2 regions of the Salinibacterium sp. SWN139 genome follow, and region 2 is predicted to be linked to the other one. Evidence: predicted binding sites of a transcription regulator. Region 2 holds the regulator's gene; the other holds the start of a gene.
What was found. The regulator HspR, encoded in region 2, represses chaperone genes until heat shock. The targets are predictions, from matches to a motif close to AAGTTGAGTCNNNNNGACTCAACTT.
Positions count from the first base shown of each region.

Region 1: I6E74_RS05990 (Hsp20/alpha crystallin family protein) is a predicted target of HspR. The motif match lies at 5,834-5,858, and genes of this name have one in related genera.

Region 1 covers NZ_JADYWV010000002.1:179,140-191,296, forward strand. The annotation lists gene thiL (thiamine-phosphate kinase) at 1-747, shown strand, start outside; gene rsmD (16S rRNA (guanine(966)-N(2))-methyltransferase RsmD) at 767-1,339, opposite strand; gene I6E74_RS05975 (ATP-dependent DNA helicase RecG) at 1,456-3,570, shown strand; gene coaD (pantetheine-phosphate adenylyltransferase) at 3,714-4,202, shown strand; gene fgd (glucose-6-phosphate dehydrogenase (coenzyme-F420)) at 4,221-5,237, shown strand; gene I6E74_RS05990 (Hsp20/alpha crystallin family protein) at 5,376-5,816, opposite strand; gene I6E74_RS05995 (hypothetical protein) at 5,969-6,247, opposite strand; gene I6E74_RS06000 (alpha/beta hydrolase) at 6,636-7,424, opposite strand; gene I6E74_RS06005 (TIGR03557 family F420-dependent LLM class oxidoreductase) at 7,535-8,548, shown strand; gene cofE (coenzyme F420-0:L-glutamate ligase) at 8,587-9,375, shown strand; gene I6E74_RS06015 (PLD nuclease N-terminal domain-containing protein) at 9,414-9,773, shown strand; gene I6E74_RS06020 (MoxR family ATPase) at 9,800-10,795, shown strand; gene I6E74_RS06025 (DUF58 domain-containing protein) at 10,807-12,157, shown strand, end outside.
Region 2 covers NZ_JADYWV010000001.1:400,315-412,471, forward strand. The annotation lists gene I6E74_RS01920 (SdrD B-like domain-containing protein) at 1-3,844, shown strand, start outside; gene dnaK (molecular chaperone DnaK) at 4,060-5,928, shown strand; gene I6E74_RS01930 (nucleotide exchange factor GrpE) at 5,929-6,579, shown strand; gene I6E74_RS01935 (DnaJ C-terminal domain-containing protein) at 6,597-7,607, shown strand; gene I6E74_RS01940 (heat shock protein transcriptional repressor HspR) at 7,613-8,047, shown strand; gene I6E74_RS01945 (YqjF family protein) at 8,061-8,846, shown strand; gene I6E74_RS01950 (nitrilase-related carbon-nitrogen hydrolase) at 9,088-9,933, shown strand; gene hydA (dihydropyrimidinase) at 10,008-11,471, shown strand; gene I6E74_RS01960 (TIGR03842 family LLM class F420-dependent oxidoreductase) at 11,553-12,157, shown strand, end outside.

The sequences.
Region 1 (12,157 bases), on a different contig from region 2:
ACAAACCTCTCGGATATCGCCGCGATGGGCGCGGTGCCCACGGGCCTGGTTGTGGCGATTGCTGCCCCCAACGACACCCCTGTCTCGGCGCTTGAAGCAATCGCCGACGGGCTCCGCGAGGGCTGCGACACGCTCGCTCCGGGAAGCGGAGTAATCGGCGGTGACCTCTCGGTGTCCACAGTGCTCACGATTGTCATCACGGCCTTTGGCGATCTCGAAGGGCGCGCCCCGGTTCTGCGTTCTGGTGCCCAGATCGGGGACATTATTGCAGTCTCGGGCACGCTCGGCCTCGCGGCGGAGGGCCTGCGGTTGTTGTTCACCGAAGGCGTCGTTGATGGCGAACCGGATGCCGCAGCCGCCGCAGCCCTCGCGACAACGCATACCGATGCCATCGCCGCCCAACTGAGGCCAGCGCCCCCGATCGCGGACGGCAAAGCCGCCGCTCTCGGAGGAGCCACGGCCATGCTCGACCTGAGCGACGGGCTCGCGATTGATGCTCGCCGCGTTGCCACCGCTAGTGGCGTTGGGCTTGATTTGTCCTCTGAAGCGGTGGGTGGTCGGGCGCAGCTCGACGGTGGGGAAGACCATTCCTTACTCGCCACTTTTCCCGAGGAGGCACCGCTGCCAGCAGGGTTCCGCGCTATCGGTCGCGTGGTCGAGGGCGAGGGCGTGCTCGTTGATGGCGTTGCGTACACCGAACGTGGCGGCTGGGATCCCTATGCGGGCTGGGACGGTGCCGTCGGCTGATCGCCGAAGTGCCGGCAGGCTATGCCTCCGTCGGCTGAACCCAGTAGAGCGTGGTGTCGCCGTAGTCTTTGCGACGGTCGAGTTCGAGCCCGGCAGGCCACTCCGGTTCGGGGTCGCGAGAGCTGCGTTCGACGATCACGAGCGCGTCGGGGCTGAGCTGCGTGGCGAGCAGTTCGAGCGCCACGAGCAGTTCACCGTTGCCGAGTTCGTAGGGCGGGTCGATGAAGACGAGATCCCACTGATCACCGGATGTCTCTAAGAAGGTGTGCACGGCGCGAGCGGCGGTCAGAATGATCGGCTTTGAGCCGCGCGGAGCCTTTGCCGCGATGAGGGTCGCGTTCTTGCGGCAGGTGGCGGCGGCGCGAGCGTTGTTTTCGACGAGGGTGACGTGGGGTGCGCCGCGCGAGGCGGATTCGAGCCCGAGCGCTCCGGTGCCGGCGTAGAGGTCGAGCACGCGGGCGCCCTCGATGGCGTCGCGGGCTTCGAGCGCCGAGAAGATCGCTTCGCGCAGGCGGTCGCTGGTGGGCCGTGTGCCCGCGCTCGGGACGGCAATGGTGAGGGAGCCGGCGTATCCGGCGATGATGCGTGTCATAGCATTCCGAGCCTAGCCGTCTGAAGAACGCCAGTGGTCCCCGGTACTCTTCTAGGGTGACCTCGCCCCTTGACCAGAAGCTCAGCGCCGTCTTGGGCGGGCGCACCGCTACTTCGATGCAGCGCGGTCTTGGCCTGCTCACGGTCGGCGATCTGATGACCCACTATCCGCGGCGGTACGCGAGACGGGGCGAACTCACTGCGCTGGCTCAATTGCCGTTGGATGAGGCAGTCACGATCGTCGCCGAAGTGCGCGAAGTGCGCAATCGTCCGATGCGCAACAAGCGCGGCTCGATTCTTGAGGTGTCGATCAGCGACGGCACGGGCATCCTGACTCTCACGTTCTTCAATCAGGCTTGGCGTGCCAATGAGTTGACGCCGGGGGTGCGCGGAATCTTTGCGGGCAAGGTCGGCCAATATCGCGGCACACGTCAGCTCGCGCACCCCGACTACGAACTCTTCGACCGGGATGCTCTTGAGCTCAAGAAGCCCGAGCAGGCCAAGTCGTGGGCCGAGCAGCCGATCCCCATTTATCCGGCGACGTCCACGGTCGCGAGTTGGCAAATTCAGAAAGCCGTCGAGGTTGTGCTCGATACGCTTGGCCCGCTTGATGACCCGGTTCCGGATGCCGTTCGTCGCGAACGCGAGTTACTTCCGTTTGCGAAGGCGCTTGAGCAGGTGCACCGCCCGAAGGTTGACTCGGACTGGCGGGCAGCTCGCGACACCCTGCGTTTTCAGGAAGCATTCGTTCTGCAGTCGGCGCTTCTGCAACAGCGTCAGAAGCAGCGCGAATCTGAAGCCATCGCACGCACGGCCGGCCCACTGCTCGAAGGCTTCGACGCAGCGTTGCCGTTCACTCTCACGGGTGATCAGCACACCGTGGGGGAGGAAATCTTCCACGACATGGCACAGCCGGTTCCGATGAATCGACTCGTGCAGGGTGAGGTGGGTTCCGGTAAGACTCTGGTCGCGCTGCGGGCGATGCTCGCGGTCGCGCAGTCGGGTGGGCAATCAGCGTTGCTGGCTCCCACTGAGGTTTTGGCGCATCAACATTTCCGTTCGATCATCCGCACGCTGGGCCCCGATCTCGCGGCCGAACTGCGCCCGACCCTCATCACGGGCCAGCTGCCGACAGCAGAGCGCAAGAAGGCGCTGCTGGCGACCGTGTCGGGGGCTTCTCGCATCGTGATCGGCACGCACGCCCTCCTGGGCGACGCGGTCACGTTTGTCGATCTCGGTCTCGTCGTCGTTGATGAGCAACACCGTTTCGGCGTCGACCAGCGCGAAGCGCTACGGCTCAAGGGCGCGAAGCCTCCCCACGTTCTCGTGCTCACGGCAACGCCCATCCCGCGCACGGTCGCTATGACCGTCTTCGGTGACCTCGATATCTCCTCGATCGCTGAGTTGCCCGCTGGCCGTCAGCCCATCAGCAGCCACGTCGTGCCGCTCGCCGAGAAACCGGGCTGGGTGTCGCGCGTCTGGCAACGGCTGGCAGAAGAACTCGCCATCGGTCGCCAGGGCTTCGTCGTGTGCCCCGCCATCGACGCCAAGACTGAAGAGCCCGGCAGCGAGCCGACGCCCGCTGTCTCCGATGACCCGGATGCCGGACCACCGCGCCCGATCGCCAACGTGACCGAGGTGCTGGCGTCGCTCCGCAGCAACGAGGTTCTCGCGGGCAAGCGGATTGAGGCGCTCCACGGCAAGCTCTCGAGCGAGGAGAAAGACGAGCTCATGCGCGCCTTCGCCGCGGGCGACATCGATGTGCTCGTGGCGACAACAGTCATCGAGGTTGGTGTCGACGTACCCAACGCCTCGGTGATGGTGGTGCTCGACGCTGATCGTTTCGGGGTCTCTCAGTTGCACCAGTTGCGCGGCCGGGTTGGTCGAGGTGGCGTTCCGGGGCTGTGCCTGTTCGTCACGGCAGCCGAGGTGGAGTCGTTGGCACGCGAACGCGTCGAGGCTGTGGCATCCACTCTCGATGGTTTCGAACTCGCCAACAAAGACCTCGAACTGCGCCGCGAAGGCGATGTGCTTGGCGGCGTGCAGTCGGGTGGGCGTTCGAGCCTCAAGCTGCTGCGAGTTGCCAACGATGGTCAACTCATCACCGAAGCGCGCGAGGCGGCTCAGGCGCTGTTGGTCGCAGACCCGACCTTGGCGGAGCATCCGGCGCTCGCCGAAGCACTCAAGCGTCGTCTTGACGAAAGTGCCGAAGCGTTCCTCGGCAAGAACTAGCGCTTCCGCTCGCAAGCTTGCGCGCTCGAACGCCGGCCCGCGGCAGGCAGCGCTCCCACCGCGCACTTTGCTGTGTTGCGCCAGATTTCCCCACACAGCGAACTCCCACGCGCCAATGAGCACCGAGCGGCTATCGTGGGAGCATGAGTCGGATCGCTGTTGTTCCTGGGTCGTTTGACCCTGTCACCCTTGGCCACCTCGATGTGATTGAGCGGGCAGCGAAAACCTTTGACGAAGTGCACGTTCTGGTCGTGCACAACCCGGGCAAGACCGCGCTTTTGCCGATTGCGCAACGCGTCTCGCTCATCGAGCAGGCCGTTGCCGACGCCCACCTCGAGGGCAACATCCTTGTAACTAGCTGGAGTATGGGCCTTCTTGTGGACTATTGCACCGATGTCGGGGCGAGTGTCATCATCAAGGGCATCCGTTCTCAAGTGGATGTCGCGTACGAAACTCCTATGGCGATCGTCAACCGCGATCTCGCCGGGGTAGAGACGATTTTCATGCTGCCGAACCCCGCTCATGCGCACGTGTCTAGTTCGCTCGTGCGCCAGGTTGCCGCGCTCGGCGGAGACGTCGCGCCCTATGTTCCGCGTTCGGTTTCTGAGTTTTTGCAAGCGCCGCGCGACTAACACCGGCACAATGGGTTTATGACACTCACCCTCGGATACAAAGCGTCAGCAGAACAATTTGCCCCGCGTGAACTCGTTGAGATCGCAGTGGCCGCAGAAGCACACGGCATGGAGAGTGTTGCGGTTAGCGACCACTTCCAGCCGTGGCGTCACGAAGGCGGACATGCTCCGTTCTCGCTGACCTGGATGGCCGCGGTGGGGGAGCGCACCAGCACGATCCGGATCGGCACGAGCGTGATGACGCCGACGTTCCGTTACAACCCGGCTGTGCTTGCTCAAGCGTTCGCGACGATGGGTTGCCTCTACCCGGGGCGCATCATGTTGGGTGTTGGTTCTGGTGAGGCTCTCAATGAGATTGCCACCGGATTCCGTGGTGCCGGTGAGCAGGAGTGGCCCGAGTTCAAAGAGCGTTTCGCTCGCTTGCGCGAATCAGTCCGTCTCATGCGAGCGCTCTGGACCGAAGATCGCGTCTCCTTCGATGGCGAGTACTACTCCACCCACGACGCGAGCATTTATGACCGCCCTGACCAGCCCATCCCGATCTATATCGCTGCCGGTGGGCCGATGGTTGCCCGCTATGCGGGTCGTGCAGGAGATGGCTTTATCTGCACCTCGGGCAAGGGCATGGAGCTCTACAACGACGCACTGATCCCGGGCGTTAAGGAGGGCGCGGCTAAGGCTGACCGCAAGTTCGAAGACATTGACCGGATGATCGAAATAAAGCTCTCCTACGACACCGATGCCGACGTCGCCCTCGAGAACACGCGTTTCTGGGCGCCACTAGCGCTGTCGAAGGAGCAGAAGCACGACATCACCGACCCCATCGAGATGGAGCGCGCCGCTGATGCTCTGCCGATCGAGCAGATCGCATCGCGGTGGATTGTCGGCAACGATCCCGACAAGATCGTCGAAGAGATTCGTCCCTACGTGGATGCCGGCCTCAACCACCTCGTCTTCCACGCGCCCGGCGACGATCAGCGCCGTTTCCTTGAGCTCTTCGAGCGCGACATTGCACCGCGATTGCGGGCGCTGTAACTCGCGTTCTGACTGCAGCGGGTCGCGCGAGAGCACGGCCCTAGTGCGACAGGCTTAACCAACGATGGGCGGATGCGTGAAGCATCCGCCCATCGTTGTTGTGCGCCACCGTTGAACGCGGCGACGTTCCGGTGTCGGCTAGCTCGTGACGGCGACTTTTTCGCTTGAACGAGCCTGGTTCGCCGAGTTGGTGCTGACCTCGATCTTTCGAGGTTTTGCCTTCTCGGAGACCGGAATAATGACGCTCAAGACGCCATTGTCGTAGCTGGCGCTGATGTTGTCGCGGTCGATGCCGGCGCCAATGCTGAACTGGCGCAAGTAAGAACCGTAGCGACGTTCCTGAGAGAGCCACTTGGCTCCCTCGCGTTCGCCAGCGGTGCGTTCGGCGCGAATGGTGAGCAACTGGCCATCAACGTCGACGTCAACGGAGCCCGGATCGATGCCCGGGAGGTCGGCGGTGAGGACGTACTCGTCGGCCTGGCGGTACAGATCGACCGGCATCGGCTGGGCGCCGACGCGGGACTGGGCTGCTGCGGTGAGCCGGTCGAGTTCGGCAAAAGGATCAAATGACAGTGTCATGGGGAACCCCTTTCTCAAAGTTGAGTCACGGTGACTCAACAATCAAAAATTAGCATTCTCGACCTGAGAGTGCCAAGAAATTTCGCTTCATATTCGCTGAGAACGAAACGACCGCCGCCGGAGCGATCCAGCGGCGGTCGAGTGCGGCGAATTCAGCGGATGATGAACCGCGGATAGTTCTGCTCGGCGCGAGCTCTGGCGTGAGCCAGGCGCTCATCACGGAGCTGGTGTGCGGCCAGCAGCTCGGCCGACGCGATCAGTCGCGCACGGTGGGGCCGGCGGCTCCACGTGATGAGTGCGACGCCGAGATGCAGCGCAAGCCGGTCGATGACTCCCACGCGACGTGCTGCCGCTGGGCGCGGCTTCTCGACGGGGTCAGGTTCGGGCGGATGGGCGTGGCGGTCTTTCGAGGCCGCCAGTAGTTTGTTCATGATGGAAACTTTCGTGACAGAGAGAGGTTGCGGATGGCGCGCCAGAGCGCGCTGTTTCAGGTGGCGACCCAACGGCATCCTTCAGCGATCGCGAGTCGCCAGAGAAGGGGTGATCATCACTGTGAGTGCTGCGCAAACCTAGTGAGGGTGTGCCGACTCGTCAGTCGAACGCGGTCTCGTGATGATCGAGTTGGGTCGTGTGCTCCGTGAGCGCCGCCACCGTCAGAATCGGTGAGCGGAGAACGCTAACCGGTTAGGCGGTGAGGGCGCCGACGGAGCCGGCGGTAGTGGGGTTCTTGGTCGTAATGAACATAAACACGTCAGGCTCCTTTCAATAGTTGGCGTTTGCTCAGTGTAGGACGGGCGCTCGTAGAGGACAAGACCCTATTTAGCTGCGATGCACAGCCGTGATGATTGCTTCGGCAAGTTCAGCTGGCTTCGTGAACTGCGGCCAGTGCCCGGTGGGGAGGTCAACGAGCTCGAGGTCGTCGAGGCGTGCAAGCTCTGAGGCGAATGGCTCAGAGTCGTGCATCCATGACCGCAATTGTTCGCTCGTGAACTCACAACAAATCACTGTGGCGGGAACGCTAAACCGTGCCGGAGTCGACAGATTTTGCGGGTCGCTGGCCACGCGAGCGGGCTGCGGAATCGCCATCTCCCGAAATGTGGCCCGCAGCTCAGCGGTGAGATCAACTAGGTCTTCGTCGTCGAATACCGTCCAGGCGGGCAGCGGAATCTCACCATCAATTGTCGGAAGGTCGGCGTTGATCGGCATCCCGTGGGGGAGCGGCACCGTGTCGACGTGAACGATGCGCGCAAGGCAAGTGGGGCGAGCATCCGCAACAGCGTGGGCGATGGGGCCGCCACCGCTGTGGGCCACGAGCACAATGTGAGGCGCTGTTTGGTCGTGCGCTGCGTCATCCTCGCAGTCATAGTCGCGAGTGAGGCTATCGACGACGTCAACCACCGCGGCAACGTGGTCGGCCAGAGTGATGGTTGCTCGGTCGGTGTCGTTGCGGTGAAGACCGGGAAGCGTCAACGGGTGAACTGTGTAGCCAGCAGCGCGCAGCGACTGGGTGATGGGGGCCCACGACGTTTCGTCGAGCCAGAACCCTGGAATGAGGATGACGTGCATGAGCGGACTAGCGGTGCTGGTGGAAAACGCGCCCAGATTCATGCCGACTCCTCAGTGAGTAGGTCGCCCATTATCCGCTCGTCGCGACGGCAATTCAATACTCGGTAACCCTGGTGCAGCACGACGAGCGCAATGCACGCCACAATAGACGGATGCCCGTGACAGTTGCTGCACCCCACATCGGCTACGCCGCCATGCTTGAACGGTTTCATCCGCGCGATGTGATGGCGTTCGCGCAGCATGCCGAAGCGCAGGGATTTCGCGGCGTAATGGCCGCCGACCATTACCAGCCGTGGGTTCCCCAGCAGGGGCAAGCATCGTTCGTGTGGAACGTGCTGAGCGCTCTGGGCGAGACCACGACCGGCGATCTCGGCACGGGCGTCACGGCGCCGACATTCCGATGGCACCCCGCAATGGTCGCTCAAGCTTCCGCTACTTTGGCCGCCATGAACCCAGGCCGGCACTGGCTCGGGCTCGGCAGCGGCGAAGCCATTAACGAACACATCGTCGGCCAGTACTGGCCAGAAGCCCCCGAACGCATTAATCGCATGTTTGAAGCGGTCGAGATCATCAAGAAACTGTTTGCATCGGGTCTCGGCAACAAAGATGTGCGCCACGAAGGCCAGTTCTATCGGCTCGAATCGACACGCCTCTGGACAATGCCCGAAGTCGCGCCCGAGATCCTCGTTGCGACAGCAGGCCCCGTCGCCGCCAAGCGTGCGGGCAAAACCGTCGACGGTCTCATCACCGAAGCAGCGCCCCTCGAGAAAGTCGACATGCTACTCAAGCGATTCGCTGAAGGAGCACGCGAAGCAGGCCGCAAACCCGAAACTCAGAGCCGCGTACTGCGGTTGCACTTGAGCTGGGCCGAAACAGATGAGCAGGCCATGCGCAACGCGCTCACCGAATGGCCGAACGGCGGTTTGCGGTTTGCGAAGAACGACATCCGCTCACCGTTTGAGCTCGAACAGCTCGCCCGCATGGTCCGACCAGAAGACTTTGAGGGTCGGATGCCCGTGAGCGCCGATCCGGACGTGCACCGTGCCTACATCCAGAGCTACCTCGATCTCGGATTCGACCGTATCTACCTCCACAACGTTGGACGCAATCAGCGCGAGTTCCTCGACGTCTTCGGGCGCGACGTGCTGCCGGCTCTGCGCAAGTAGTGACCGCTCCCGAAATGCCGCAGACTAGACGCGTGAGAATGAGCGCATGGGCTGTGCCCGGCATCCCCGAAATTCAGTCCGGCGACAACCTTCTTGAGGCGATTGCGGCGGCTCTCGTCGCCGACTCTGACGACGTGAACTCTGGCGGGCTTGTCGACGGCGACATCCTCACTGTGACCTCCAAGATCGTCAGCAAGGCTGAGGGGCGTTCGGTGGAAGCCGCTGATCGCGAGCAAGCCATCACCAACGAAACCGTGCGGATCGTGGCATCCCGCGAGCACCCCAACGGCGTCACTCGCATTGTGGAGAACCGTCTCGGTCTCGTGATGGCGGCGGCGGGCGTCGACTCCAGCAATACCCCCGACGGCATCGTTTTGTTGCTCCCGCTCGATCCCGATGCGACGGCTCATGAGCTCTGCGCCGGGCTCCGCGAGCGATTCGGGGTGACGGTCGGCATCGTTATCACCGACACCGTGGGCAGGCCCTGGCGCAAGGGGCAGGCCGACATTGCAATTGGTGCGGCGGGCATCCACGTTCTTGATGATTTGCGTGGCACCGCGGATGCTTCGGGTCGTCCGCTTGCGGTGAGCGTCACGGCGCTCGCCGATGAAGTTGCTGCCGCGACAGATTTGGTCAAAGGCAAGGCCGGGGGATTACCCGTTGCGGTCCTTCGCGGGCTTGGCCAGCACGTCGCTGATCTTGACGCTCCCGGTGCGCGATCCCTCGTTCGGTCGGGCCCAGAGGACATGTTCAGTCTGGGCACAAAAGAAGCCTGGATGGCCGGCTTCGATGAGGCGCACACCTCAGGGGAATCTAAAGAGGACTAATACTCGACTGTATGTGAGATTACCTCTACGATGAGCGGATGGGGAGTCTCATTTCGCTCGCGTATTTCGCGTTGCTCATCTCGGTCCTGATCGACATCATCCTGATCGATGAATCGCGCATCAAGCATCTCGGCAAGGTCACCTGGATCTTTCTCGTGATCTTCATGCCCTTCATCGGCAGCATTCTCTGGTTCGCTATCGGCCGCGAGCACCAGTCCACCGCGCCGAGCTCTCTGCCCTTTGGCGCCTCCGAGCGTCGCGCACCCCTGCCATCACAGGAGGTGAGCACGACCGAAGCGGAGATAGCGAAGCTCGATGCGGAGATCGAATACTTTCAGCGCCAAGAAAAGATCCGTGCCCTTGAAGACGAACTGCGCAAGCGTAAGCAATTGCCGTAGTGGAAGACCGGTGTAAGACTCGACCCATGGATGCCCCTACCTCCGGGTCACTACCCGACGACGTGTTCCACGATCACTGTGACGCCATTGTGCGCAGTATTTCGACCGTGATCGATGGCAAGACGGAGGCTGTGCGCTTGGCACTCACCGTGCTCTTGGCGGAGGGTCATCTCCTCATCGAGGATGTGCCTGGTGTCGGAAAGACCATGCTGGCGCGAGCGCTGGCACGAACGGTCGACAGCACCGTTTCGCGCGTGCAATTCACCCCAGACTTGCTGCCGGCAGACATCACTGGTGTCTCGGTCTATAACCAAAACACCCGCGAGTTTGAATTCAAGAAGGGCCCTGTTTTCGCCAACATTGTGATTGGTGATGAAATCAATCGTGCGAGTCCCAAGACGCAGTCGGCGCTGCTCGAGTGCATGGCCGAGTCGAGTGTCACCGTCGATGGCACGACCTACGAACTTGAAAGCCCGTTCATTGTGGTGGCGACGCAGAACCCCATCGAGATGGAGGGCACTTATCCCTTGCCCGAAGCGCAGCGTGACCGGTTCATGGCCCGAATTTCGATGGGCTATCCGGATGCCGCAGCCGAGCTGGCCATGCTGCGGTCACGGGAGCTGACAAGTCCGCTGGATGCTCTCACCCCGGTGGTCTCGGTGTCGCAGTTGCGCGAGCTCATCGCGACCGTACGCCGCGTCTTCGTGAGCACTGCCGTGGAGGAATATGCGGTGGCGATCGCTCAAGCCACCCGCCGCGACCGTGAAGTGCGGGTGGGTGCGAGTCCCCGCGCGACGCTGCATTTGGTGCGCGCAGCGAAGGCGCGAGCCGCGATTGACGGCCGCGACTTTGTTCTTCCGGATGACATTGATGCGCTCGCTGTGACGGTGCTGGCCCATCGGATGATTCCTGCTCGTCACACCGGTGATACGTCAGCGCTACTTTCCGGGCACTCAATCGCGGATGTCATCGAGCGCATCGTGGCCGAGATTCCGGTGCCGGTGCACGCGGCCGCATCCTAGAGACAGCTGTCATGGCCCGCGATGTGATGCTGCGATCTATTCGCATTGTGATGGGTGGTGCCCGACTGACAAATCGCGGCGCGACCTTCTTAGTGGCGGGCGGAGTTGCACTGGGTGTGGGCTTTGGCGCCGGTATGCCGGTTTTGTTATATGTCGGATCTTTTGCTCTGGCTTTGCCGATGGTGGCGGCATTTTTCGTGCGTAGGCACGCGGCGGCGATGACGGTTACTCGTCGTTTTTCGTTTCCGGTGGTCGAAGCGGCAAGCACGACCGCTGTGACGTTGCGCGTCGATAATCAATTGCGGCGTGCGACGGCCGCGATGCGGTGGCGCGATGGTCTTCCGTGGCACCCGTGGGTGACCGAGAGCGGTTGGCTTCCGCGGTTGTCGGTGAAGACGGGGGCGGGCAATGATCGCAGCGCTGCGCAATTGAGTTACACCCTCACCCCGACCGCCCGCGGAGTCTTCGATGTCGGGCCGCTCGTGGTCGAAGCGTCCGACCCTCTTCAACTGGCGTGGGGTGCGTGGAGCGTGGGCGCTGCAACACCGCTCATCGTGACGCCGCAAGTGGTGCAGTTCGCGCCGACAGCGCTGTTGGCGCAGTCCGGAGATGGCGAAGCGCGGGTCGTACAACGTCGTGCCGCCGGTGACGACGATGACGCGATGACGCGCGAGTATCGTCGGGGCGATGCCATGCGTCGCGTGCACTGGAAAGCATCCGCTCGCCACGGCAGTCTCATGGTGCGTCAAGAAGAGCAGCACAGTTATCCGCAGGCCCGCATCATTGTGGATACTCGGCTGGTCGGCTACCCCGATGCCAGCCGCGCCGCCGCGATTCGCACGCCTTCCGGTTCCGCTGTTGCACCAGCGCACAGTCCTCGATTTGAGTGGGTAGTGAGCATGCTCGCGTCGGCTGCCGTGCAGCTACGTCGCGAGGGTTTTCTCGTGAGCATTGTTGAAACGGGGCAGTCCCAACTGACGGATGCGGCTGTCTTGCACCGCAGGTCGGCGGCGGAGCAGGAGCTGCTGACTCGGCTCGCGGCGATAGCGCCCATCGATTCTCCCGCCGCGTGGTGGACAGATTCTGCAGCGCGCGCTGCTACGTCGGTGCCCACGATCGCCTTGGTTGCGAATCCTGATGCTGAGACCATTGACTTTCTCGCAGCGCAGACAACTGGCGCCGGGCTTGCCGTTGCGTTCGTAGTGGAATCTTCGTCCAGTTTCGGTGACCGTGAGCGTGGGGGCACCGAGAAACGTGCGCCGGTTACTGATCAGTTGAGCACCGCAGGGTGGAAGGTCATTTCTGTTCGTTCTTACGACGATGTCGCCGACGCCTGGAACCTGTTGGTTTCGGAATCTAAGG
Region 2 (12,157 bases):
TCCCGAGCTCGGTGTGAGCAAATCGGCAACGCCGTCGTCACGCACCATCGGTGAGGTCATTACCTACACCGTCGACGTGACCATCCCCAAGGATGTTGTTGCCTACGACGCAACCATCATCGACACGATGCCCACCAACGTGCGCTTCGGTGAGTTCGTGAGCTCGACGTGCGATCAGGCTGGCTCGCCCTGTGCTGAGTCCGCTGCGCTGATCGGTTCGCCGACCACGACTGACCGCACCATTGGCTACTTCATCGGTGACATCGCTACCGCCGAAGACGAAGTTCGCACCGTCACGATCACCTACACGGGTATCGTCACGGCTGCTGCGGCATCCGGAAACACCCTGACCAACACGGTTCGTCCCTACTGGAACAACGCCGACACGATCACGGGTTCGCCCACGACCGTTCCGGCGCCGGGTGACTTCGACAAGGTGGGCACTCCGTCAACCGCGAACGTCTCGGTCATCGAACCGCGACTGACGATCGACAAGGATGTTGCTGGCCAGGTTGGCGACTCTGACACTCGTCGTGCCAAGCCGGGCGAAGATCTCGAGTACACGATCGTCGTGCGCAACGCGGGCAACTCGCCCGCCTACGACGTGACCGTCACTGACACCCCCGACTCTCGCGTCACCGACTTCACCTCCGCTGGTGTTGTTGGCGTGACCCCGACCGACGTCGACCCTTCAGACGGAACTCTCGGCTGGACGATCGCTGGCCCGATTGCGGCGGGCGCATCCGTGACGATCAAATACACCGTCACGATGCCCGTCGTCGACGAAACGAGCGAACTCGTTTCGGCGCGCGAAGTCATCAACACCGCTGACGTTCCTCACTACTTCGGTGTGGCCCCGAGCGCGCAGGTCTCCGGTATCGACTACAAGGACTACGACAACGTGACTCCGGATGTCGTGAGCGTCGAACTCGACCTCGCCTCCATCGGTGACTACGTCTGGTTCGACGTGAACAACGACGGTGTTCAGGATTCCACTGAGCCCGTTCTTGCGGGCGTCGGCGTCACGGTTGTCTACGCGGGAATTGACGGCATCTTCGGCAACACCGACGACGAGACCTTCACTCGCACGACCGACAGCAACGGCGAATACCTTGTCACCCAGCTGCCCGGTGGGTCATACCGCGTAACCGTGGATGCGTCCACGCTTCCCGCTGGAATGACTCCGAGCTACGACCTCGACGGCACCACCGCAACGCCTAACGGCGTGTGGCAGGGAACCCTCGCCGAGAACGACAAGAAGCGCGACGTCGACTTCGGTTACACGGGATCCGGCTCGATTGGTGACTTCATCTGGTTCGACCAGAACAAGGACGGCGTTCAGGACGCCAACGAGCCCGGACTTCCGGGCGCGACGGTCACGGTAGTGTTTGGCGGCCTCGATGGCGACCTCGCCACGACCGCTGACAACATCACGTACACGGCGTCGACGGATGAAGACGGCAAGTACCTCGTAGAGAACCTGCCTGCAGGCCCCTACACCGTCACTGTCAGCGACCTGCCTGCGGGCTACTCGGTTCTTTCCGACCCCAACGGCGGCACGAGCGCGACCTCGACGACGTCATTGACGGCCGGCCAGAACCGTGTCGACCAAGACTTCGGTTACGCGGGCACCGCATCCATCGGTGACTTCGTGTGGATCGACCGCAACGGCGACGGCGTGCAAGACAGCACTGAGCCCGGCATCTTCGGTGCCACCGTTGAGCTGACCTGGTTCGGCGAAGACGGCGTGCTCGGCGGTGGCGATGACGGCGTGTTCACGACGACGACTGACGGCGACGGCCTCTACAGCTTCCCCAACCTGCTCCCCGGCAACTTCTCCGTCGCAGTGACGGGCGGGCTGCCTGCTGGCGCCACCAACAGCTTCGACCTCGATGGCGACAACGACTCCGAAACTCCGGTCTCGCTAACGATCGGTCAAGCGGTGACCACCGTCGACTTTGGCTACGACGTCACGTCCGTAATCGGTGACCGCGTCTGGTGGGACCGCAACAAGGATGGCGTGCAAGACAGCAACGAGCCTGGCCTCGGTGGAGTCAAGATTCTCGTCACCTACCTGGGAACAGATGGTGTTCTTGGCGGATCCGGCGCTGCTGGTGACATCGAGTTCGAGGCAACGACAGACAGCAATGGTGACTGGACTGTCACTGAGATCCCCGACGGAAACTTCATCGTCGAGGTTGTCAGTGGCGTGCCTGCTGGCTTCAGCCCGACCTTCGACAACGACAGCGGAACCGCGTCGCCCGACGAAGAGTCTGCGGTGACGCTGGTTGGCTCTGACCTCAACCAGGACTTCGGCTACGCCGGAGACTCGAGCATCTCCGATACGGTGTGGCTCGACCTCAACAAGGATGGCGTCAAGGATGCTGGCGAGCCTGGCTTGCCTGACGCTGAGGTAACCCTCGTCTGGTTCGGCCCGGATGGCGCAGCAGGTGGCGGCGATGACGTCACGTTCGTCGAAATCACCGACTCCAACGGTGAGTACCTCTTCGATGGTCTGCCCGAGGGCAACTACACCGCCACGGTTGACACGACGACGCTGCCTGCTGGCGTAACCCCGACATTCGATGCGGATGCTGGCCCCAACCAGCCGACGGCGACCACGGTTGCTTCCGGCGTTGGCCCGAACTCCACGACTGCGGTCTCGCTGCCTGCAGCGACCGATCTCGACAACATCGACTTCGGTTACGTCGGTACCGGAAAGATTGGCGACACCGTCTGGCTCGACCAGAACGGTGACGGCATCCTTGACGACACTGAGTCCGGCATCGCCGAGGTGGATGTCACGCTCACGTGGGCTGGCCTCGACGGCATCCTCGGCAATGAGGACGACGTTGAGTCGACAACGAAGACGGATGCTTCGGGCAACTACCTCTTCGAAGACCTTCCTTCAGGACTCTTCACTGTTGAACTCTCGAACCTGCCCGCAGGCCTGACGTCGACAGTTGACCCTGACGGCGGAGCTGACGACGTCTCTGAGCTCACGCTCACCGGTGGCGAAGAGAACTTGGATCAGGACTTCGGCTACCGCGGTGACGCGGGAGTCGGCGATCTGCTCTGGCTCGATGTCAACAACGACGGTATTCAGGGCACTAATGAGCCTGGCCTCCCTGGCATCGTGATGACCGTTACGAGCCCCGGCTTCGACGGAATCTTCGGTAACGAAGACGACATCATCGTGACAACCACGACCGATGAGAACGGCAACTACCTCGTTGAGGGACTGCCGGCTGGCGAAGTGAAGGTCTCCTATGACGCGACGACGCTAACCGAAGGTTATGTGCCGAGCTCAGACCTCGACGGCGATGTGCTCTTCGAGACGACGGCAACGCTCGTCTCGGGCGAGACACGCCTCGATGTTGACTTCATCGTGGTCGGTAGCGCAACGCTCAACGGCGTTGTGTTCGATGACCCGAACGGCAACGGCGTTCGTGACAGCGGCGACCGCGGCATCCCCAATGCTGAGTTGGATGTTATCTGGGACGGCCCGAACGGGCCCGTCACCGTGCGCGTCACCACCGACGAGAACGGTGCGTGGGAACTCACGAACCTTCCCGCCGGAACGTACACAGCAACAGTCGACCTTTCGTCGGTCGACGCCGAGTACCGCCCGTCAACGGGTACTACTTCAACGGTCGAGCTGCCCGCCTTTGGTGAGCGCTCGGTCATCCAGGGCCTCACTACGCTGATGCTCGCCTTCACGGGTTCGAGCATCGCCGCCGGAGGCCTGCTTGCTGGACTGCTCTTGTTGAGTGGATTGCTCTTCCTTCTGCCGACACGTCGGGTGCGTGGCGGAGGGAAACAACTCCTCGCTATCGAGAAGTAGCGGTTACAGCAGCAAGCGAGAAGGCGCGATGAGCGCACCGGGCGTCGGGCTCGGTGTACTCATCGCGCCTTTCGTTGTAACCGGTGACGAACATCACCTTGAGTCACTCCCACTCAACTTTCAGCTATTCGGCTTGACTCTCGACGCGTGCAGGAGCAAACTTGATACAGCGCGACTCAAGTTCGTGCTTCACGAGACTTAAGGAGTAAGAGCACATGGCTCGAGCAGTAGGTATTGACCTCGGAACCACCAACTCGGTAGTTGCCGTCCTCGAAGGTGGAGAACCCACCGTCATTGCAAACGCCGAAGGAATGCGCACCACGCCTTCCGTCGTCGCATTCACCAAGGATGGCGAAGTCCTCGTTGGTGAAACCGCTAAGCGCCAGGCCGTCACTAACGTCGATCGCACTATCGCATCCGTCAAGCGCCACATCGGTACTGACTGGACCGTCAAGATCGACGACAAGAAGTACACCCCGCAGGAAATTTCCGCTCGTACGCTTGCCAAGCTCAAGCGCGATGCCGAACAGTACCTGGGTGAAGACGTCACTGACGCAGTAATCACCGTTCCTGCTTACTTCAACGACGCTGAGCGTCAGGCGACGAAGGAAGCCGGTGAGATCGCGGGACTCAACGTTCTGCGCATCATCAACGAGCCCACCGCTGCTGCACTCGCGTACGGCCTCGACAAGGGCAAGGAAGACGAGCTCATCCTGGTCTTCGACCTCGGTGGTGGAACGTTCGACGTTTCGCTGCTCGAAGTGGGCAAGGACGACGACTTCTCCACCATCCAGGTCAAGTCGACCTCGGGTGACAACCGCCTCGGTGGTGACGACTGGGATGCCCGCGTTGTCGACTACCTGATCCAGCGCTTCAAGGACTCGACCGGTGTTGACGTCTCAGGCGACAAGATCGCGAAGCAGCGCCTCAAGGAAGCTGCCGAGCAGGCCAAGAAGGAACTCTCGTCGCAGATGACGGCAAGCATCCAGCTTCCGTACCTCTCGCTCACCGAGAACGGCCCGGCCAACCTCGACGAGACTCTCTCGCGCGCCAAGTTCGAAGAACTGACCGCAGACCTCCTCGAGCGCGTCAAGAAGCCTTTCAACGATGTCATCAAGGAAGCCGGCGTCAAGCTGAGCGACGTTGCACACGTTGTACTCGTGGGTGGATCGACTCGTATGCCCGCCGTCGTTGAGCTCGTCAAGAAGCTCACCGGTGGCAAAGAACCGAACAAGGGCGTCAACCCTGATGAGGTCGTAGCCGTTGGTGCTGCACTTCAGGCTGGCGTGCTGAAGGGCGAGCGCAAGGACGTTCTGCTCATCGACGTCACCCCGTTGAGCCTCGGTATCGAGACCAAGGGCGGAATGATGACCAAGCTCATCGACCGCAACACGGCTATCCCGACCAAGCGCAGCGAGACCTTCACCACGGCGGATGACAACCAGCCTTCCGTGTCGATTCAGGTCTTCCAGGGTGAGCGTGAGTTCACTCGCGATAACAAGAATCTCGGAACGTTCGAGCTCACCGGCATCGCGCCGGCGCCTCGTGGCATCCCGCAGGTTGAGGTTACTTTCGACATCGACGCCAACGGCATCGTGCACGTGTCCGCCAAGGACAAGGGCACTGGCAAGGAGCAGTCGATGGTTATCACGGGCGGTTCAAGCCTGTCGAAGGAAGACATCGAGCGCATGGTTCGCGAAGGTGAAGAGCACGCTGCAGAAGACAAGGCTCGCCGTGAGGCAGCCGAGGTCCGCAACAACGCTGAACAGCTTGCGTACTCCACCGGAAAGCTCATCACCGACAACGCTGAGAAGCTGCCGGAAGATGTGAAGACCGAGGTTCAGGCTGATGTTGACGCGCTCAACACTGCGCTCGCCGGTGACGACGAAGCAGAGGTCAAGACCGCGTTCGACAAGCTCACCGAGAGCCAGCAGAAGCTGGGCGAAGCAATCTACAAGCACCAGGAAGAAAACCCTGAGGCCGCTGCAGAGGGCGACACCGCGACCGCTGATGAAAGCTCTGACGAAGACATCGTCGACGCTGAAGTTGTTGACGAAGACGAAGCTGACACGGACAAGAAGTAGATGCCTGACAAAAACAAGGACCACGACGATAACCAGGATCCGGTGACTCACGACGACAGTCGTGTTGATCCGGAAACCGGCGACGTGAGTGCGGCCGACTCGGCTGCTGCAGAGCACTCTGCAGCAGCCGAGGGGCAGCCTTCCTCTGACAAGGAGCCTGCTGCGGACGCTACGAAGGCCCCCGATGAGTTGAGTCAAGAAGACAAGCGTCTTCTTGAGGAAGCTAGTCGGGACCTCGTCGCTGAGATGCGCGATCAGATGTTGCGCGCCCAGGCTGAGCTGGTGAACTTCCGCACTCGCGTTGAGCGGGATCGAGTAGCGAACCGCGAAGCCGTGATCGCCGACGTCATCCGGTCGTTGCTGCCTGCCCTCGATGATCTCGATCGTGCCGACAAACACGGCGACATTATCGAAGGCACCCCTATCGCTCTTGTTGCGCAGAAGATCAACTCAAGTTTTGAGCGCTTCGGCTTGCGCAAGATCGGCGAAAAGGGCGAAGTCTTTGATCCTGCGTTCCACGAGGCTGTTGTTCATTTGAACGATCCTGAGGCGACCGAGAACACGATCGCTGATGTCGTTGAGCCGGGCTACATTCTTGGTGAGCGCGTTGTTCGTGCCGCGAAGGTTGCTGTCTCCGGCCCCACTGATTAGGTCGGGGGTGGCGTGTAGTGGCTAGCCAAGATTGGTTCGATAAGGACTTCTACAAGGTGCTTGGAGTATCGAAAGATATCTCCGAGGCCGAGTTGAAAAAGACCTATCGCAAACTCGCGCGTAAGTTTCACCCGGATTCGAACCCGGGAGATCCGAAAGCCGAAGAGCGCTTCAAGGAAATTAGTGAAGCGCACTCCGTGCTTTCTGATCCTGAAACGCGCAAAGAATACGATCAGGTTCGTGCCATGGGCTCGGGCGCTCGCTTCCAAGCGGGCGGCCAAGGCGGTCAGGCCGGCGGCTTCGAGGATGTCTTTGGCGGGATGTTTGGCGGTGGCCAGAGTTATGGCGGCCAAAGTTATGGCGGCGGTCAGGGCTATGGGGGAGGTCAGTCGAGCGCGAGCTTCGAAGACCTTCTTGGTGGCATGTTCGGCGGTCAAGCCGGTCCCGGTGGTGGCCCCGGATTCCGGGGTGGCCCCGCAAAGGGCCGCGATTTGGCAGCAAATACGACGCTAGATTTTGCGACCGCGATTAACGGCGAAACGATCAAGCTCCAGCCAGCCGGCGGTCGTCCGATGAACGTCAAGATTCCTGCGGGAGTCAGCGACGGTCAGAAGATCCGCCTCAAGGGCAAAGGCGAGGCGAGCCCCAATGGTGGCCCCGCTGGCGACCTGGTGCTCACAGTCGCTGTGCGCAAGCATCCGGTGTTCGAACGTGACGGCAACAACCTTCGGGTTGTCGTGCCCGTGACGTTTGCAGAAGCTGTGCTCGGCGCCACTATTGAGGTGCCGACGCTGAGCGGTGCACCGGTGAAGCTGAAAGTTGCGCCGGGAACCCCGAGCGGGCGAGTATTGCGCGTAAAAGGTCGCGGGGTCGCTACGACGAAGGCAACTGGAGACCTGCTTGCCGAAGTGCAAGTGGCCGTGCCTAGTCACGTTCCGGATGCCGCGCTCAAGCACCTCAAGGCCTTTGCTGAAGCGATGCCCGCAGAAAACCCGCGGGACGATCTGATTGCTAGAGCCAGGAGCTAATAGTCATGGATGAGCTGAGCCCCGCCTTTGCTATCGCCGTTGCGGCGGAGTTGGCGGGCATGCATCCGCAGACGCTGCGACAGTACGACCGTCTGGGTCTCGTGTCTCCCACGAGAACCAGCGGTCGTTCGCGGCGCTACTCCATGCGCGACGTGATGCAGTTGCGCGAGATCGCAGCCCTCAGTGCTGAAGGTCTCAACCTTGAAGGCATCAAACGAATCCTCGATCTTGAGAATCAAGTGACGGAACTCAGCACGCGCGTTCGCGAACTCGAAGCGGCGCTTGCTGATGAACTCCTTTCGAAGCCCGGCCGCCGCGTCTTCGCCGCCGGTTCTGCTGGTGAGGTGATCTCGCTCAAAGCGGGAACCCGCGCCGAACGCGCCGACCAGGTCGAACTGTGGCGACCTTTCCTGCGGCGCGATAACCAACTTCCGTGGTGATCGTGAGCACCCGATGATGATCCGTGAAGCTCCACCACTCGGCGGTTCCCCCATCTTGCGGCAGCGCTGGAGCGAGGTGACATTCTTGCACTGGCAGGTTGATCCGGCCATGGTGGCTCCGCTGCTGCCGGAGGGATGCCGTCCCGACACGCTCAACGGCAGCACGTGGGTGGGACTCATCGCCTTTCAAATGTCGCAAAGTTCGTTCTTTGGTGGCCCCCGCATCCCGTGGCTCGGCGACTTTCCCGAAGTCAACGTGCGCCTCTACTCTGTTGATGCCCATGGACGACGCGGAGTGGTCTTCCTTTCCCTCGAGGCGTCGCACCTGATTCCAGTGCTCACCGCGCGGCTTGCTTTTGGCCTGCCGTACCAGTGGGCATCGATGAAGATCGGGCAGCGAGACGGACAGATTGCCTACAAAACGAAACGTCACGGACGACCGGATGCGGCATCCCACATCATCGTGAAGCCGGTAGCTGACCCGGCGGCGAGCGTTGCGCTCGCGGCTGACCCTCTGGCAACGTTCTTGACCGCGCGGTGGGGGTTTCACGAAACTCATCGTGGACGCACGATCTACTCGCGCAACCACCACGAACCGTGGCCGTTGCAACCGGCCGAACTGGTCTACCTCGATGATGGTTTGCTCGCCGCTGCGGGCTTTGAGGGTCTAGCCGATCGCGTTCCCGACTCGGTGATGTACGCGAGCGATGTTACGACGGTGTTTGCGGCACCACGTCAGCCGGCCCTTGCGCGCCAGCCTCGACCGAGTGCAATCTGGACATCCGCGCCTTCTGCGTAGGTATTTGCAGAAATATTGTGGAATTGTATAGACAATTTTGTGCAACATGGTCTCATCAGCACAAATGAGCATTGCCTCTTGCTCTCGACAGGGACATGATGAGTAACCACACCGTCACACAAGCACAACACGATTGAAACGATGAACCTAGAGAATAAGGGCACGGGGATAGTTCCCGTTCGCGCGTCATTTTCTCGGTTTATCGCCGCAGGCAACGACGCCGAATAACGCAGGAGGCACCATGACGACAGTTCGCGCAGCAATCACACAGACCACTTGGACGGGCGACAAAGAGTCGATGCTCGACAAGCACGAGCAGTTCGCTCGGGATGCGAAGGCGCAAGGCGCCCAGATCATCTGCTTCCAAGAGCTTTTCTACGGTCCGTATTTTGGGATCACTCAGGACAAGAAGTATTACCGTTACGCCGAGCCTGTTGATGGCCCGATCGTTACGCGCTTCCAAGCCCTGGCTAAAGAGCTCGACATGGTCATGATTCTGCCGATCTATGAAGAAGCGATGACGGGTGTGTATTACAACACCGCCGTCGTTGTTGATTCGGATGGCACGAACCTCGGTTCGTACCGCAAGCACCACATCCCTCACCTCGACAAGTTCTGGGAGAAGTTCTACTTCACGCCCGGCAACTTGGGCTTCCCGATGTTCAACACCGCCGTCGGCAAGGTGGGCGTTCACATCTGTTACGACCGCCACTTCCCCGAGGGATGGCGCGAACTGGGCTTGAACGGCGCCGAGATCGTCTTCAACCCCAACGCGACGAAGCCCGGCCTCTCCAACCGTCTCTGGGAGGTCGAAGGCCCCGCAGCAGCAGTGGCCAACGGCTACTTCGTACTTCAGCCCAACCGTGTCGGCCTCGAAGACAACGAGTACGGCGACGAAGCCGTTGACTTCTACGGCACCAGCCAGGTCATCGACCCCCGCGGAAACTTCGTGGGCGAACGTGGCTCAGGCACCGATGAAGAGATCATGATTCGCGATCTCGACATGGACCTCGTGCAGGAGATGCGCGACGACTGGCAGTTCTACCGTGACCGTCGCCCCGACGCGTACCTGTCGATCCCTAAATAAGCCATAACTTCAACCCCCAGGTTGTTTTGGTGCCCGGGGAACAGTAGGCACACGACATCGCAGAGGAGCGAATCATGGCCACCACTCTCATTTCCGGCGGTACGGTCGTCAGCTCAACGGGGCGCGCCCCAGCAGACGTCCTGATCGACGGCGAAGTAATCAAGGCAGTGCTGTCACCAGGCAGCACGCTTTTTGGAACTGACATTGCGGCATCCGTCGACAACGTCATTGATGCCACGGGAAAGTACGTCATTCCCGGCGGCATCGACGCGCATACGCATATGGAGCTGCCCTTCGGTGGCACCGCGGCAATCGATACCTTCGAGACGGGCACTCGCGCTGCGGCGTGGGGCGGCACGACATCGATCATCGACTTCGCTGTGCAGACCTATGGGGAGCGTCTTCAGGACTCGCTCGCCGCGTGGCATGGCAAAGCTGCCGGCAACTGCGCCATCGACTACGGCTTTCACCAGATCGTCGGCGACGTCAACGCTGAGTCGCTCAAGGCGATGGAAAAGCTGCCAGATGAGGGCATCACGAGCTTCAAGATGTTCATGGCGTACCCGGGCGTTTTTTACTCGGATGATGCACAAATTCTGAAGGCTATGCAGGTGTCGCGCGACACCGGCCTGATGACGATGATGCATGCCGAGAATGGTCCCGTCATTGACGTTCTCGCCGAGCAGCTCATCGAACAGGGCAAGACTGACCCGTACTATCACGGTGTCGCTCGTGCCTGGGAAATGGAAGAGGAAGCGACGCACCGAGCGATCATGCTCGCGAAGCTCACCGGTGCCCCGCTCTACATCGTTCACGTCAGCGCAAAGCAAGCGGTCGAACAGATCGCCGGCGCTCGCGACCGTGGCCAGAACGTCTTCGCCGAAACCTGCCCGCAGTATCTCTACCTGAGTCTTGAAGAACAGCTGGGTGCTCAGAGTGAGCAGTACGGTCACTTCGAAGGCGCCAAGTGGGTGTGCTCGACTCCGATTCGTTCACGCGAAGAGGGACATCAGGATGCCATGTGGCAGTCGCTGCGCACTAACGATGTGCAGATGGTTTCCACCGACCACTGCCCGTTCTGCATGAAAGACCAGAAAGAGCTGGGACTCGGCGACTTCCGCAAGATTCCGAACGGGATCGGCACCGTCGAGCACCGCATGGACCTCATGTATCAAGGTGTTGTCACCGGTGAGATCACGCTCGAGCGTTGGGTTGAGCTTACGAGCACCACCCCCGCGCGCATGTTTGGTGTGTACGGCCGCAAGGGCGTCATTCAGCCAGGCGCCGACGCCGACATCGTGGTGTACGACCCCAACGGCCACACGTCGATTGGTATGCCCGTTGATGAAAACGGAAACCCCACCGGCAAGAAGCACCACATGAACATGGACCACGCAGCCTGGGAGGGCTTCGAGATAGACGGCCACGTGGACACCGTTCTCTCGCGCGGCAAGGTCATCATCGACGACGATCAGTACCTCGGCGCGAAGGGCGATGGCCGCTTCATGAAGCGCGGCCTCACTCAGTACCTGACCTAAACGGTCTCGCTGCAGCATCCGCTGGCTACCACCAGCGGATACTGCACTTTAAACGACTTTCCACCACGAATGAGGAGCCCCATGGACTTCGGAGCAGTACTTCAGACCAACCCGCCGTCAGCACGTACGGTCCAACTAGCGAAGCTTGCAGAGGCGCATGGCTTCACCTACGTCTGGACGTTCGATTCACACATCCTGTGGCAAGAGCCCTATGTGATCTACAGCCAGATTTTGGCCGAGACGCGCAAGGTCATCGTCGGCCCGATGGTCACGAACCCGGCCACCCGCGACTGGACCGTCACGGCTTCGACCTACGCCACGCTCAACGAGATGTACGGCAACCGCACCGTCTGTGGCATTGGCCGCGGCGACTCCGCTGTGCGCGTGACCAACGGCAAGCCGACAACGCTGAAGGATCTGCGGGAGTCGATTCACGTCATCCGTGAACTCGCTAACTCGCGTTCGGTCGAATATGGCGGAGCGCAGTTGCAGCTGCCGTGGAGCAAGGGTTCTGAGCTCGAGATGTGGGTTGCAGCCTATGGCCCGCTCGCGCTCAAGCTCACCGGTGAAGTCGGCGACGGCTTTATCTTGCAGCTCGCTGACCTCGATATTGCCGCCTGGATGATCAAGAAGGTGCGCGACGCCGCTGAGGCTGTCGGTCGCGACCCGATGTCGATCAAGTTCTG